DNA from 3 places in the Aminobacter sp. MET-1 genome. Region 3 is predicted to be linked to each of the others. Evidence: predicted binding sites of a transcription regulator. Region 3 holds the regulator's gene; each other region holds the start of a gene.
What was found. The regulator LexA, encoded in region 3, represses DNA repair genes until DNA is damaged. The targets are predictions, from matches to a motif close to TGTTCNNNNTGTGTTCNG.
Positions count from the first base shown of each region.

Region 1: the regulator LexA is predicted to act here: its motif matches at 2,551-2,568, upstream of NDO48_RS27590 (YifB family Mg chelatase-like AAA ATPase).
Region 2: the regulator LexA is predicted to act here: its motif matches at 2,686-2,703, upstream of NDO48_RS00435 (helicase-related protein).

Region 1 covers NZ_JAMSHL010000034.1:11,276-16,245, reverse strand. The annotation lists gene NDO48_RS27595 (transglutaminase-like cysteine peptidase) at 118-747, shown strand; gene NDO48_RS27590 (YifB family Mg chelatase-like AAA ATPase) at 927-2,459, opposite strand; gene NDO48_RS27585 (sensor domain-containing diguanylate cyclase) at 3,234-4,268, shown strand; gene cml (CmlA/FloR family chloramphenicol efflux MFS transporter) at 4,497-4,970, shown strand, end outside.
Region 2 covers NZ_JAMSHL010000001.1:89,441-94,410, reverse strand. The annotation lists gene NDO48_RS00435 (helicase-related protein) at 1-2,569, opposite strand, end outside; gene aqpZ (aquaporin Z) at 3,310-3,996, shown strand; gene NDO48_RS00425 (beta-ketoacyl-ACP reductase) at 4,074-4,796, opposite strand; gene NDO48_RS00420 (acetyl-CoA C-acetyltransferase) at 4,893-4,970, opposite strand, start outside.
Region 3 covers NZ_JAMSHL010000005.1:330,738-335,707, forward strand. The annotation lists gene NDO48_RS10290 (ComEC/Rec2 family competence protein) at 1-1,691, shown strand, start outside; gene lexA (transcriptional repressor LexA) at 1,866-2,582, opposite strand; gene glp (gephyrin-like molybdotransferase Glp) at 2,690-3,895, opposite strand; gene moaC (cyclic pyranopterin monophosphate synthase MoaC) at 3,896-4,378, opposite strand; gene trpC (indole-3-glycerol phosphate synthase TrpC) at 4,380-4,970, opposite strand, start outside.

The DNA of each region.
Region 1 (4,970 bases), on a different contig from region 3:
GTCGCGGCGAGCCGCCTGGCGGTAACCATAACTCCAGTCTCTCGCCGGCTTTCATTGACTCGACAGGCCTCCCGATCTTAACGTTTTATTAACGATGTAAAGGGGCGGGCGGGGCAGATGATTTCCGCAGCAGGCGTACGGTACGCGGCGGGGCGAGCCGGTGTGGTTCTGGGGCTGATGGCAGGCGTCGTCCTGTCTTCGGGTGCCGCTTTCGCCGGTTCGCAGCCGATGGTCACCGGCGGGCTGACCTCACAGCCGATCGGCCACTACGATTTCTGCCGCCTCAACCCCAGCGAGTGCTCGATCAAGCAGCGCGATCCCGGCCCCGAGCAGCTGAGCGGTGCCCTGTGGCGCAAGATCGTCGCCATCAACGTGTCGGTCAATGCGGCGGTCAAGCCGATGAACGACATCGACATCTACGGTCGTGACGAGGTCTGGGCCTATCCCGACAAGGGCGTCGGCGACTGCGAGGACTATGTGCTGGAAAAGCGGCGCATGCTGAACCGCGAAGGCGTGTCGCTGGCCAATCTGCTGATTACCGTGGTGCGCAAGCCCGACGGCGAAGGCCATGCGGTGCTGACCGTCAGAACCTCGCAGGGCGAGTTCATCCTCGATAACCTGACTGACGCCGTGCGCCCCTGGGACGAGACCGGCTACAACTACCTCAAGCGCCAGTCGACTGAAAACACCGGCCGCTGGGTCTCGATCCGCGAAGGCCAGACCACGCTGGTCGGCTCCGTCCGCTAGAGATCGTCTCGAAGACCGGAACGATTTCGGTAGGCACGCTTGCGCGCTGGCGCAGCTCGGAACTTGGCGTGTCAGCGACGATGCGCCCAACGCGCCAAGATCAACCTTACGCCCCACAGCCGCAGACCGGATCGGTCATGCAGACAGACGGTGGCGCCTCACGTGCCGCCCACCGATGCCTACGCCGCCTGGGCCATGCGCTCGGACGAGATGCGGTAGGAAATCGCCTCGGCGAGATGGATGCGGCCAACGGTTTCGCTGGCGTCGAGGTCGGCGAGGGTGCGCGCGACCTTGAGCACGCGGTGGTAGGCGCGGGCGGAAAAGCCGAGCTTTTCGCTGGCGTCCCGCAGCAGCGCGAGCCCGCCCGCGTCGGGCACGGCGATGTCCTCGACGATCCCGGCCGAACATTGGGCGTTGGTCGTGGCGCCAGCGATGCCCAGACCTTCGAGCCGCTCGCGCTGGATCTTGCGGGCGCGGGCGACGCGTGCTGCGACATCGGCGCTCGCTTCGGACTTGCCGGTGCGGATCAAATCCGCAGCCGACACCGCCGGCACCTCGATGCGCAGGTCGATGCGGTCGAGCAGCGGCCCCGAAATACGCGCCTGATAGTCCGACTGGCAGCGCGGGCCACGCAGGCAGCGGTAACCGGGTTCGCCGGCCATGCCGCACCGGCACGGATTCATGGCGGCGACGAGCTGAATGCGGGCCGGATAGGTGACGCGGTGGTTGACGCGCGCGATCATGCATTCGCCGGTTTCCAGCGGCTGCCGCAATGAATCGAGCACCTGCGGTGAAAACTCGGGAAGCTCGTCGAGGAACAGCACGCCATGGTGGGCGAGCGAGACCTCGCCGGGCCGGGCCTTGAGCCCGCCGCCGACCATCGCTGCCATCGAGGCCGAATGATGCGGCGCGCGGAACGGCCGCCGGTCGGTCAGCCGGCCCTCGGCCAGCTCGCCGCCAATGGAGGCGATCATCGAGACCTCGAGCAGCTCCTTGGGGGCGAGAGGCGGCAGGATCGAGGGCAGGCGCGCCGCCAGCATCGACTTGCCGGCGCCGGGCGGGCCGACGAACAGAAGGTTGTGCCCGCCGGCCGCAGCCACCTCGAGCGCCCGCTTGGCGCTCTCCTGGCCCTTAATGTCGGCGAGGTCGGGCAGGCCGGCACCAGGTGCGCGGATGCCGGGTTCGGGCCGCGACAAAACCTGCGTGCCCCGGAAATGATTGGCGATGGCAATAAGGCTGCGCGGCGCAAGAATATCGATGTCGGCACCGGCCCAGGCGGCCTCGGGTCCGCAGCCGGCGGGACAGATCAGCCCCATGCCCTCGGCATTTGCCCCGATCGCGGCTGGCAGGGCTCCGGCCACTGAGGCAATGGTGCCGTCGAGCGACAATTCGCCGAGCACGACATAGGCGGCGAGCGCGTCGCCGGGCACGGCACCCAGCGCCGCCATCAGCCCGAGAGCAATCGGCAGATCATAATGGCTGCCCTCCTTGGGGAGGTCGGCCGGGGCGAGATTGACAGTCACTTTCTTGGCCGGCATCGCCAGGCCCGAGGCGTGAAGCGCTGCCTGCACCCGCTCGCGGCTTTCAGCGACAGCCTTGTCGGGCAGGCCGACGATCGAGATACCGACCTTGCCCGGCGCCACCATCACCTGCACATCGACGGGAACCGCCTCGATGCCCTGGAATGCAACAGTACGCACATGCGAAACCATGCCGCCCCCTTGCGCCGGTCATCATCCCTAGCCGGCACGGTCAGGTCGTCATCGACCTTGCCGGAGACAAGCATAGATTGCGGGGGTGCGCAAGAACAATTAGGGAACATCTGCGCCGTCGTGGCTACTCGACACCGCGCCGGGTGGTCACTTCAGGTGACGGGGCAGGCCTCCAAGGCCGATCTATTGCCTCTGGCGCGAGCGCGAGTTTCCGCAGTGGGATCGCGAGGCGGGTCAGGAGGCTATTGAAGCGCTTATTGGACCCGAAGGTTGTAGCTCGACACACGCTGAAACCAATTGGCCGATCCTGTCTGGGTGCGTCGGCTCTTGCGCTTCCCAGCCAGCGGGAGAGCGCGGCGTACTTTTGGCTACCAGAGCCAGATCGGCCGCTCGGCGACGATAAAGAGTGTGCCCCACCAAAGGCAGGTGAACACAAGGGACGCTATTGCCGCCGGACGTACCCTCGGCAGCGCTTCAGTTGGCAGAACAGACATTTCATTTACGCCCAGTTAACCCCACGTCAGGCAATAACCAAAAGTTGCGACGTGTTGCACTCGGCAATCTGGTGTAGATGCTTTGGTCTATATCACCTGATATGTATTGGGGGAGAGATTTCCACAGAGTTCTGCCGCTGGGGCGTCTGCTTAGACCATTCGATCTAGCTCGATGCAGGGCGAGGCGCGGCTGGCCTCGGCGCCATGCCTTGATAGAAAATGTTAAGTGCTCGTGCGCGAATATATCGATGGAAGACAGTAGATCTTCATGGGGGCGATCTTGGTCAGGCGACAGATCGGACGATTGGGCAGCGCGCGCAGGCGCTCGGCCGACCGCATCGCTGAACTCGAGGCGAAGCTTGAGGCGCAGGCGGCGCTGATCCGCGAACAGGCAGTCTCGTTGGCGCATTCGCAGAAGATCTTCGACCGCTCGTCAGCCGCCGCCCGCATCGGCGTGTGGCAATGCAACCTTGCCGACGAGGCCCTGCACTGGACCGATGTCGTTTACGACATCTTTGACCTGCCGCGCGGCTCGGCGGTCGATCGCAGACAGACACTTCAATGCTACACTGCCGAGTCCGTGGCGGAGCTGCACGCCCGGCGCAGCAGGGCCATCGCCGAACGCACCGGCTTCAGCCTCGATGCCGAGATCGTTACGGTGAAGGGCAATCGCCGCTGGATACGGATCACCGCAACCGTCGAATGCGAAGATGGGGTCGCCGTGCGCATCTTCGGCATGAAGCAGGACATCACCGAGGAGAAAATCCTCGGCGACCAGACACGCTATCTCGCCGAGTTCGACGTCATGACCGGCCTCGCCAACCGAAGCCAGTTCCAGTCGAGGCTGGCCGGGCTGACCGCCAGCCAGCCCGACTGCCCTGCCCCGGCGGCGCTGCTGCTTGTCGATCTCGATGGCTTCAAGCAGGTTAATGACAGCTTTGGCCATGCCGTGGGCGACGAATGCCTCAGGCAGGTGTCCCGGCGTCTCGAAGATGCTTGCGCCGGCATGGAACTTGTTGCCCGGATCGGCGGCGACGAGTTTGCCGTGCTGACAGGTCCGGATCTCGATCTGGCCTCGATCTCCGAGCTCGCCCGCCAGATCATCGACAGGCTTGGCAAGCCCCTCGACTATCGCGGCAATTCCCTGAAGCTTGGAGCTTCGGTCGGCATCGCCCTGATCGAGGGCGCGACGCTGCCCGAATTGCTGGTCAGCGCCGACACCGCGCTTTATGCCGCCAAGGCAGCGGGCCGGAACACCTTCCGCATCTTCAAGCCCGATAGCCTCGCAAGCCTGCCCAATCCGCGCGCTGCGTGAGCAGCACCATGCCAAGGCTTGTTCTGGACCCGCTGGCCTGCTAGTTCGCCATCAGAGTATTTGCAGGGCACGCGAGCAATCGCGACATCGACATGGGCACCACCAAGTCCGCAGACAGATAGGCCGCAACAACACCCGATACGTTGTTGCGGCGCCCTGCCCCCTCATCCAGACATGCGACGTGGCAGATCGCCGCCATATGAAATTCATTTGAGCGGATGCTTTGTCATGCCCAATCGAAATTTTTCCACCTGGGGTCATTCCCTACCCGCGGCGCTACTGTTGATGGCGCCTTTCGACATCCTGGCCTCGCTGGCTATGGACATCTATCTGCCGGTCGTGCCGGCGATGCCCGCAATCCTCAGCACGACGCCTGACGTGGTCCAGCTGACGCTGAGCCTCTACATGATCGTGCTCGGGCTGGGCCAGGTCGTTTTCGGCCCGGTCTCCGATCGTATCGGCCGCCGCCCGGTGCTGATATCGGGCGCAGTCCTGTTCGCCGTTGCTTCGTTGTTGCTTGCCGTCACCACGTCGGCGCAGCTGTTCGTTGCCCTGCGTGTCGTCCAGGCTTTGGGCGCATCGGCGGCGCTTGTCGCCACCTTCGCCACCGTGCGCGACGTTTATGCCGAGCGACCGGAGGGCGCGGTCATCTACAGCCTGTTCAGCGCCATGCTGGCCTGCGTGCCGGCACTCGGTCCGATC
Region 2 (4,970 bases), on a different contig from region 3:
CAGCAACCGGCTCAGCGGGAGCTGCTTCCGCAACCTTGGCGGCAGCGGCCTGTTCGGCAGCTTCGCGCGTGGCCGTGTCGATGGCTTCGAGCTTGTCCTTGACCTCGGCGGCCGGCTTGGGCTCGGCGCGGTAGCCAAGGCCTTTCAGGATCTCTTCCATGTCGTCGCCGGTGGCCCCGAGGATCGACATCATCTGCGGCGTTACGATGAAGGCCGAACCGTCATAGGCACCATCGGGACGCGTGCCGCTGCCCTGCTTCCAGGCCAGCGCGGGACGAATGAGATCGGCAAGGCGCTCCAGGATGTCGACGCGCACGGCACGGCGGCCGAGATTGCGGAAACCGGCCAGCTTGTAGAACGACTTGTCGAAGGCCTGGTCGATGACAACAGAGGTGCGGCCGGCAGACAGCGCATGGACGACGTCGCCGAAGCCGGGCTTGTCCTTGCCGTCGTTCTTGATCGCCCACAAAAGCGTGACCAGACCCGCCGGTGCCGGTTTGATCAGCGCGGGCACAAACACGTGATAGGCGCCGAAGCGCACGCCGAGACGGCGAAGGGCAGCGCGCCCCTCCTGGTCCAGCGACTTCACCTCTTCGGCAATGTCGCGGCGGTTGATGAGGCCGAAATTCTCGACCAGCTGGAAGGCGATGCCACGCCCGATGCCCGAAAGCTGCTCGGCCGACTTGAGATCGACCAGCGGCTTGAGCAGAAGCTCGACCTGGAAATTGATGAAGCGCTCGGCGCGCGCCGCCACCTTGTCGCGGGCCGGGCCGGTCAGCTGCTCGTCGGCCAGAAGCACGACGCGCGGCTTGAGTGGGTCCTCGCCCTCGACCAGCGTGCCGATCGGCGCGCCGATCCAGCGCAGGACACCATCGGAGCCCAGCGCGATGTCGCCGTTGGGCGACGCGGCGAAACGCTCGGCGCGCGCTTCGAACTCTGTCGCCAGCGCCTTCTGCGCTGCCGTGCGCACTGCCTTGGCGTCCTCGCCACCGGCGCTTTGGTCGGCGGTGAAACGGAACCCTTGCAGTTCGCCGACGTGATGGCCTTCGACGAGGACGGTTCCGGACGGGCTGATTTCGGCTTCAAGCATGGTGTTTTCTCTAAGGCGGCGCATGAGGACGGAAGTCCTGCGGTCTACAAAGCGTTTCGTCAACCGCTCATGCAGCGCATCCGACAATCTGTCTTCGATGTCGCGTGTTTTTTCTTGCCAGTGTGCCGGATCGGCAAGCCAACCGGGGCGGTTTGAGACGAAAGTCCAAGTCCGGATCTGGGCGATCCGGTGCGAAAGCGTGTCGATGTCACCCTCGGTGGAATCGGCGCGACGGACCTGTTCGGCCATATAGTTCTCGTCGACATGGCCACGCCGGGCGAGGTCGTCATACATCGATGCGATGAGATCGGCGTGCTGCGCCGGCGCGATCTTGCGATAGTCGGGCAGCGCGCAAGCTTCCCACAGCAGCGCCACCCGCTCGCGGTTCGTGGCAAGTGCGCGGATTTCGGCATCGCGTGACAGATGCTCGAGCGCCTGGGCATCGACAGCCGGCAAAGCACGCGTCAGCCCCTCCACGGGAGCGACCGTCTCGATCGAGCGCTTCAACGCATCAATGCTGGCAAAGTCGAACTGGACGGTTCGCCACTGCAGCACCTTCACCGGATCGAAATCATGCGCTTCGATCTTTTCGATCAGCTCCTCGTCGAACGGATCGACGCGACCGGTGACGCCGAAGGTGCCGTCGCGCAGATGGCGACCGGCACGTCCGGCGATCTGGCCGAGCTCGGCGGCGGTCAGCTGGCGGAACTGGTAGCCGTCGAACTTGCGGTTCTGGGCGAAGGCGACGTGGTCGACATCGAGGTTGAGGCCCATGCCGATGGCATCGGTGGCGATCAGGTAGTCGACGTCGCCCGACTGGTAGAGCGCCACCTGGGCGTTGCGGGTGCGTGGGCTGAGCGCGCCGAGCACGACGGCCGCCCCGCCCTGCTGGCGCCGGATCAGCTCGGCGATGCCGTAGACCTCGTCGGCCGAGAAGGCGACGATGGCCGAGCGGCGCGGCAGCCGGGTGAGCTTCTTCGACCCGGCATAGGCGAGATGCGACAGCCTCGGACGGGTAACCACAGACACGCCCTTGAGCAGCTTCTCGAGAATGCCGCGCATGGTGTGGGCGCCGAGCAGCAGCGTTTCTTGGCGGCCGCGCAGATGCAGGATGCGGTCGGTGAAGATGTGGCCGCGCTCGAGGTCGCCGGCGAGCTGGACCTCGTCGATGGCGACGAAGGCTGCATCGGTCTGGCGCGGCATGGCTTCGACGGTGCAGACGGAATATCTGGCGCCGGCAGGCTGGATCTTCTCCTCGCCGGTGATCAACGCGACCTTGTGAGCACCGACCTTCTCGCACAGCCGCCCGTAGACCTCGCGGGCCAACAGCCTGAGCGGCAGGCCGATGACGCCGCTTTCATGCGCCACCATGCGCTCGATGGCGAGATGGGTCTTTCCGGTATTGGTCGGGCCGAGCACGGCCGTGACGTCGCGCCCTGACAGGATCAGCGGGTCGTTCTGCCTGGAGTGAACATTCATTTCAAGAAACCACCCTCGGCGCCGGTCGGGACCGGCGTTGCGGCGCCTTCGGACGCCGAGTGGACACATAGGGATTTGCGCGCCAAAGCGAAAGCGGAATGTTCCGGTTTAAGAGTTGGAACGAGTCTGGAACGAATCAGCGACGAATCACTGACTCTGGACGATTCAGGTTTTGTTCACCCCAACATATTGAAGAACAGCTGGCAAGCGGCACCACATGCAGACTCACTAAAGTGGCCAGTTCCCGATTCCGCGCCGTTGCCGTTAACCTTTGCCGGCAAGGTCGCGCCCAGCAGGGTGAAGCCGCACGCAAAATAATGAAATTATTGATGTTTCCTACTCAGGCGTTAACAGCAGCGAGGCCTGCAACCGCGATTTGATTAAGACTTGAACCAAATGCGGAACGAACTGGCGACGAATCGGTGACCGTACCTGTTTCCCGGTTTGTTCACCGCTAGATGTTGTGCCGCTTGATCTCCTCGGGCGGATTCGAGGCAAGTCCGGTGCAAGTTCGCATGCGAAAGCCCACAACCGCCGTTAACCTTTGCGTGCCATTCCGGCACGAACAGCCTGTAGCGAAAATATCTGTGATTGCATTCCGTTAGGTCATACTCGCTGGTTGTGTACAACGCCGACGCGTGTCTCCATGGCCAGGTTGAGTCTGTGCGGCGGGGTTGCCTGGACAGGGCCTCCGGAAAATGCGGCGCACCGCGCAGGCGCACGACACTGGAGGGACCAACATGAAACGACTGTTCGCCGAGTTCTTCGGCACATTCTGGCTCGTCTTCGGCGGCTGCGGCAGCGCCGTCCTTGCGGCGGCATACCCCGATCTCGGCATCGGCTTTCTCGGCGTTGCGTTTGCGTTCGGCCTGACCGTTCTCACCATGGCCTATGCTGTCGGCGGCATTTCCGGCGGCCACTTCAACCCGGCCGTTTCGGTCGGCCTGCTGGTCGGCGGCCGCTTCGACGCCAAGGACCTGATCCCCTATGTGATCGCCCAAGTGTTGGGCGCCGTCGTCGCCTCGGCGGTGCTCTATGTGATCGTCAGCGGCAAGGCCGACTTTGCCGGCATCGGCGGCTTCGCCACCAACGGCTATGGCGATGCATCGCCCGGCAAATACGGCATGACGTCCGCACTGGTCATCGAGGTCGTGCTGACCTTCATGTTCCTGATGATCATCCTCGGCTCGACCCATGGCCGTGTGCCCAAGGGCTTCGCCCCCATCGCCATCGGCCTGGCGCTGACCCTGATCCACCTGATCTCGATCCCGGTCACCAACACGTCGGTCAACCCAGCGCGTTCGACCGGACCGGCGCTGTTCGTCGGCGGCATCGCCCTGCAGCAACTGTGGTTGTTCTGGGTCGCGCCGATCGTCGGCGCCATCCTGGCTGGCATCACGCACAAGGCGCTGTTCGAGAGCGAGTGAACAAACCCGACTTCCTTGCCAAGAAAAAAACGGCGCCGAAAGGCGCCGTTTTCCACTGTTGAAATGCTGACGGGCGGTCAGACGAAATACTGCCCGCCATTGGCGGTCAGCGTCGCGCCGGTGACAAAGCCCGACTCGTCGGAGGCCAGGAACACCACGCAGCGCGCAATTTCCTCGGGCTCGCCGAGACGGCCGACCGGAATCTGGGCGATGATCGATTCGCGCACCTTCTCGGGAACTGCCATCACCATTTCGGTGGCGATGTAGCCGGGGCAGATGACGTTGACCGTGATGCCGGCGCGTGCGCCCTCCTGCGCCAGCGCCTTGGTGAAGCCGATGTCGCCGGCCTTCGACGCCGAATAGTTGGCCTGGCCCGCCTGGCCCTTTTGGCCGTTGATCGAGGAGATGGTGATGACGCGGCCGAACTTGCGGTCGCGCATACCGCTCCACAGCGGGTGGGTCATGTTGAAGACGCCATGCAGGTTGGTGTCGATGACTTCCTTCCACTGCTCGCGCGTCATCTTGTGGAACATCGAGTCGCGGGTGATGCCGGCGTTGTTGACCAGCACCGCAACCGGGCCAAGATCGGCCTCCACCTGCCTGATGCCGGCCTCGCAGGCGTCATAGTCGGCGACCGACCATTTGTAGACCGGAATACCCGTCTCTGCCTTGAACTTCTGCGCGGCCTCGTCGTTGCCGGCATAGTTGGCAGCGACCGAGTAGCCCGCGTTTTTCAGCGCGATCGAAATAGCGGCACCAATGCCGCGCGATCCGCCGGTGACGAGTGCGACCTTACCCATTCGTTTCCCCTTTTCTGCTGCTTGGATGACTTGCCCTTATGACAGGCATTTAAAGACGAAGAGGGCGGCACTTAGGCCGCCCTCTCGCATTTCGATTTACATCGCCTCGACACACATCGCGACGCCCATGCCGCCGCCGATGCACAGGGTCGCCAGACCCTTTTTGGCTCCACG
Region 3 (4,970 bases):
GGGTGGCGAATGCCCGTGACCGAGTTGCTGAGCGCATCCGCCAGCGTATTGGCGGTGCCGAAGGCGAGATCGCGGCAGCACTTGTGGTCGGCGTGCGTGGCGGCATCCCCGAAGATGTCAATGAGGCTCTCCGCCGAACAGGGCTCTATCACATCATCTCGATCTCCGGCCTGCATATGGCGATGGTTGCCGGCACGGTGATGTTCCTTATGCGTCTTGGCTTTGCCGCCTTCCCGGATTTCGCATCGCGGCATCCCGTCAAGAAATACGCCGCCGTCGTCGCCCTGGTCGGCATTGCCGCCTATCTGTTCATCTCGGGCGGAGAGGTGGCGGCCCAGCGCAGCTTCGTCATGCTGGCCGTGATGTTGACTGCGGTGCTGTTTGATCGTGCTGCGCTGACGATGCGCAATCTCGCCATTTCCGCCATCATCGTCATTCTGGTGTCGCCGCATGAGGTGGTCGGTCCGAGCTTCCAGATGTCGTTTGCCGCCACCGCAGCACTCGTCGGGGCCTATGGCTGGTGGTCCGAGCGCCGTGAGGAGCAGGCACAGCCTGTTGGCGAGATGACATTGTGGTCGCGTGCCTGGCACTGGGGGCGCAACGCCACAGTCGGCCTTGTCGCTACCTCCATCATCGCCGGTGTCGCCACGGCAGTGTTCGGCGCCTGGCATTTCCAGCGTGTGTCGCCGCTCAGCCTCGTCGCCAATCTGGCGGTCATGCCTGTCGTATCGGTGCTGGTGATGCCGTTCGCGGTGTTCGCCAGCCTAGCCATGCCCTTCGGACTGGATGGGCCGTTCCTCGATGTCATGGGCGCCGGTTTGCGCGTCATGATCGCCATGGCCGAATGGATTTCCGACCGCTCGCCGCTGGACGCCGTCGGGCTGGTATCGACCTGGTCGGTCGTGCTGGTGACAATAGCCCTTGTCGTCGCTGCGACGGCGACGACCTGGCTGCGCCTTGCCGCAGTGCCATTCGTCGTGGCCGGCGTGCTCGTCATCGGCGTCGCGCCGTCGCCGGATGTGCTCGTGGCCGAAGATGGACGCCTCGTCGGCGTCGCCACCGACGATGGCAAGCTCGCGGTCAACAGGCCAAGGCCAAACCAGTTCACGTCAGACAACTGGATGCGGGCGTTGGCGGTGGAAGAGCTTAGCAAGCCGTCGCAGGATGCAGAGAAGACCAGAGGGACCGCAGCTCCGGCTGCCGATGGCCCACGCTTTGGGGCCGCGCCGCAGAGCCTTCCTGCGAATGGTCGGGCCAAAGGCCTTGCGCCAGCTGAGGACGCCGTCAAAACCGTCGCCGGCGCAAGTGCCTTCCACTGCTCCGCGGGTTTGTGCACGCTTCGACATCAATCCGGCGCGACGGTTGTCCACGCGTCCAATGCTGCTGCGGCGTGGCAAGTCTGCCGAACGGCTGCACTCGTCGTCATCGACGATGCGACTGCTGGAGATGTCTGTGGCGGGCAGGTCGCAACCGTAGTGACCAAGCGCGATCTGGCGCGTCTGGGCAGCGCCGCGGTCTATCTGACGCCAGTCGTGGCGGGCGGCGCGTCGGTGCTATCGGTCGAATATGCCATCACCGAGCCCTACCGGCCATGGCATGCGCACCGCCAATTTTCCCGCGAGGCGAGGGGACTTGCACCCAATCGCCAAGAGGCGGTGAGAAAACAGCCAGACAACGCGACGACCGAATAGCCCACCGCAGGCAAGCGTGCCATATGCGGCAAGCTCGAAACTGCGGTCTATACGGCCTCGAAGCATCTCAAGACTACCATCGCCATTTCCGCTCTCCTCGGATTGCGGCCACGCTCAATGTCTTTGCTCTTACACAACTTGAGACGGAAAACGCTTCGTCTTCTGGGAGTTGCCCTAGTAGCGGCGGATCAGCCCGACGAGCTTGCCCTGCACCTTGACCCTGTCTGGCCCGAAGATGCGGGTCTCATAGGCGGGATTGGCTGCCTCCAGAGCGATCGAGGCGCCCTTGCGGCGGAAACGTTTCAGCGTCGCCTCCTCGTCGTCGACGAGGGCCACGACGATCTCGCCGGGGCTCGCGGTACTGGCATTCCGGATGATGACAGTGTCGCCGTCGAAAATGCCGGCCTCGATCATCGAGTCGCCTTTGACCTCAAGCGCATAGTGCTCGCCGCCCATGATCATGTCTGGCGGCACCGAAATGGTGTGTGTCCGGTGCTGGATCGCGTCGATCGGCACACCCGCAGCGATCCGTCCCATGACTGGAATGGCAATGGCGGACACGGCATCGTCGTCGTTGCTTGCAGCGGCCGGGCGCGACGGCTCGGGCTTGCGGCCAAGCGACCCTTCGATGACGCTTGGCGAGAACTTCCTGGCAGCGTTGAGACCGGGCGCAATCGAGTCGGGCAGGCGCAGCACTTCGAGCGCTCGTGCCCTGTTGGGCAGGCGGCGGATGAAGCCGCGTTCCTCGAGTGCGGTGATCAGGCGATGGATGCCGGACTTGGAGGCGAGGTCGAGCGCTTCCTTCATTTCATCGAAGGATGGAGGGATGCCCGCCTCCTTCAACCGCTCATGGATGAACAGCAGAAGCTCATGTTGTTTGCGCGTCAGCATCGCCGCCCCCAAGGAATCGCGAGAAAAACAAACCCGGAACAAACACTATCTGTTCCAGTTGTGTTCCGCAACTGTTTAAATTTCGTGAAGGTTATCGGCGGGATTGTTCAGCGCAGCATCAGCACGCGGCAGGCACTGCCGGATTCGGCCGGTTCCGCAAAGGGGCCGCGGATAACAGCGCAATTGGCGTCGGCCAGCGTCCGGAGCATGGACGAATCCTGCACCGTAAACGGCGTGACGACGAGCCCATCAAGGGTCTGGCGTGCGACAGCGCGGACAAAATCCTGACGCAGATCGTTGGCCGGCATCGGCGTATCGAGCACACCGTCCCTGATGTCGGCGACGTGAGAGCGTCCGCCCAATTTTGCCAGCAGCGGCTTCAGGAAGATGTGCGAGCAGATGAGGCTCGCGACCGGATTGCCGGGCAGGCCGACGCAGCGCGTCGCGCCGAGGCGACCAAACATCAGCGGTTTGCCGGGGCGCATGGCGATCTTCCAGAACGAAAGATCCATGCCGAGGCCGGTTAACACGCGATGCACTAGGTCGTGGTCGCCGACGGACGCACCGCCCAGTGTGACGATGACATCGGCCTTGGCGTCGAGTGCTTTCTGGACCAACCCCGAGATGGCGTCCGTGCTGTCGGCGGCTATGCCGAGGTCGAGCACACGAGCGCCGATCGAGCGGGCAATTGCAGCGACGCCATAGGCGTTGGACGAGATGATCTGGTCGGGGCCGGGCGTGCTACCCGGCAGCAGAAGCTCGTCGCCGGTGGCGATGATCGCGACCAGTGGTGCGCGCACCACCTGGACGTCGGGGTGATTGGCGGAGGCGATCAGCGAGAGGGCTGCCGGATCGAGCAGGCGGCCGGCGTCGAGGATGAGGTCGCCTTCGCTGAAATCGAGGCCGCTGAGGCGAATGTTGCGGCCGGGATCTGTCGGTTCCAGCACTTCGACCGCACCATTGCCGAGATCACGCGCGTTTTCCTGGATCACCACGGTGTCCGCCCCCGCGGGAACCGGCGCTCCGGTGAAGATGCGCACTGCCTGTCCCGTACTGACGGTCCCGGTGAATTGTCGTCCCGCCGGGGCCTGGCCGATGACTGAAAGTTTCGCCGGAAGCGTGGCGATGTCTGCTGCCCTGACAGCATAGCCGTCCATGGCGGAGGCGTCGAAAGGCGGCTGGGTGCGCAAGGCGTACAGCGGTGCCGCCAGAACGCGGTCGGCTGCCTCGTGCAGGGTAACCCGATCCGTGCCGGTGGGTGCGGCACCTTCAAGCAGGCGTTCGAGAGCCTCGGTGACCGGCAGCAGTGCCATCTATTCTGTCGCCTTGAAGTCGCCCGACTTGCCGCCGGTCTTTTCGATCAGCCGGATGCCTGAAATCACCATGCCGCGGTCGGCCGCCTTGGCCATGTCGTAGATGGTCAGGCAGGCAACTGAGGCAGCCGTCAGCGCCTCCATCTCGACGCCGGTCTTGCCGGTGACGCGCGCAAGTGCGGTCACGCGCAGGCCGGGCAGGGTCTCGTCCGGCTCGATCTCAACCGTCACCTTGGTCAGCAGGATCGGATGGCAGAGCGGGATCAGCTCATGCGTGCGCTTGGCCGCCATGATGCCGGCAATGCGCGCTGTGCCCAGCACGTCGCCCTTCTTGGCGTTGCCGGAGAGGATTAGATCAAGCGTCTCGGGCCGCATGGCGATCATGCCTTCGGCGATCGCCGTGCGGGTCGTTTCGGCCTTGTCGCCGACATCGACCATGTTGGCTTCGCCCGCGGCACCGATATGGGTGAGCGCCGCTGCCATGTCAGGCTCCGGCCGCTTGCTGCGCGCCTTCGAGCAGCAAGCGGGTCGCTGCCGCCACGTCGGACTGACGCATCAGGCTTTCGCCGACGAGGAAGCTGCCGATGCCCGACTTCTCCAGCCGCAGACAATCGTCATGGGTGAAGATGCCGCTTTCGCCGACCAGAACGCGATCCGCCGGCACCATCGGCGCCAGCCGCTCCGACGTGGTGAGGCTCACCTCGAAGGTCCTGAGGTTACGGTTGTTGACGCCGAGGAGCCGCGATTCAAGCTTCAGCGCACGCTCGGTCTCTTCCTCGTCATGCACCTCGATCAGGGCATCCATGCCGAGCTCGAAGGCGGTGTCCTCGAGGCGGCTGGCATCGTCGTCGCTCAGGCTCGCCATGATTATCAGGATGGCGTCCGCGCCCCAGGCACGGGCTTCGTAGACCTGGTAGGGCTCGAACATGAAGTCCTTGCGCAGCGCGGGCAGGGCGCAGGCCTTGCGCGCCGCGGTGAGGAATTCCGGGGCGCCCTGGAACGACGGCGTGTCGGTCAGGACAGAAAGGCAGGCGGCGCCGCCCCCGGCATAGGCTTGAGCCAGCGACGGCGGATC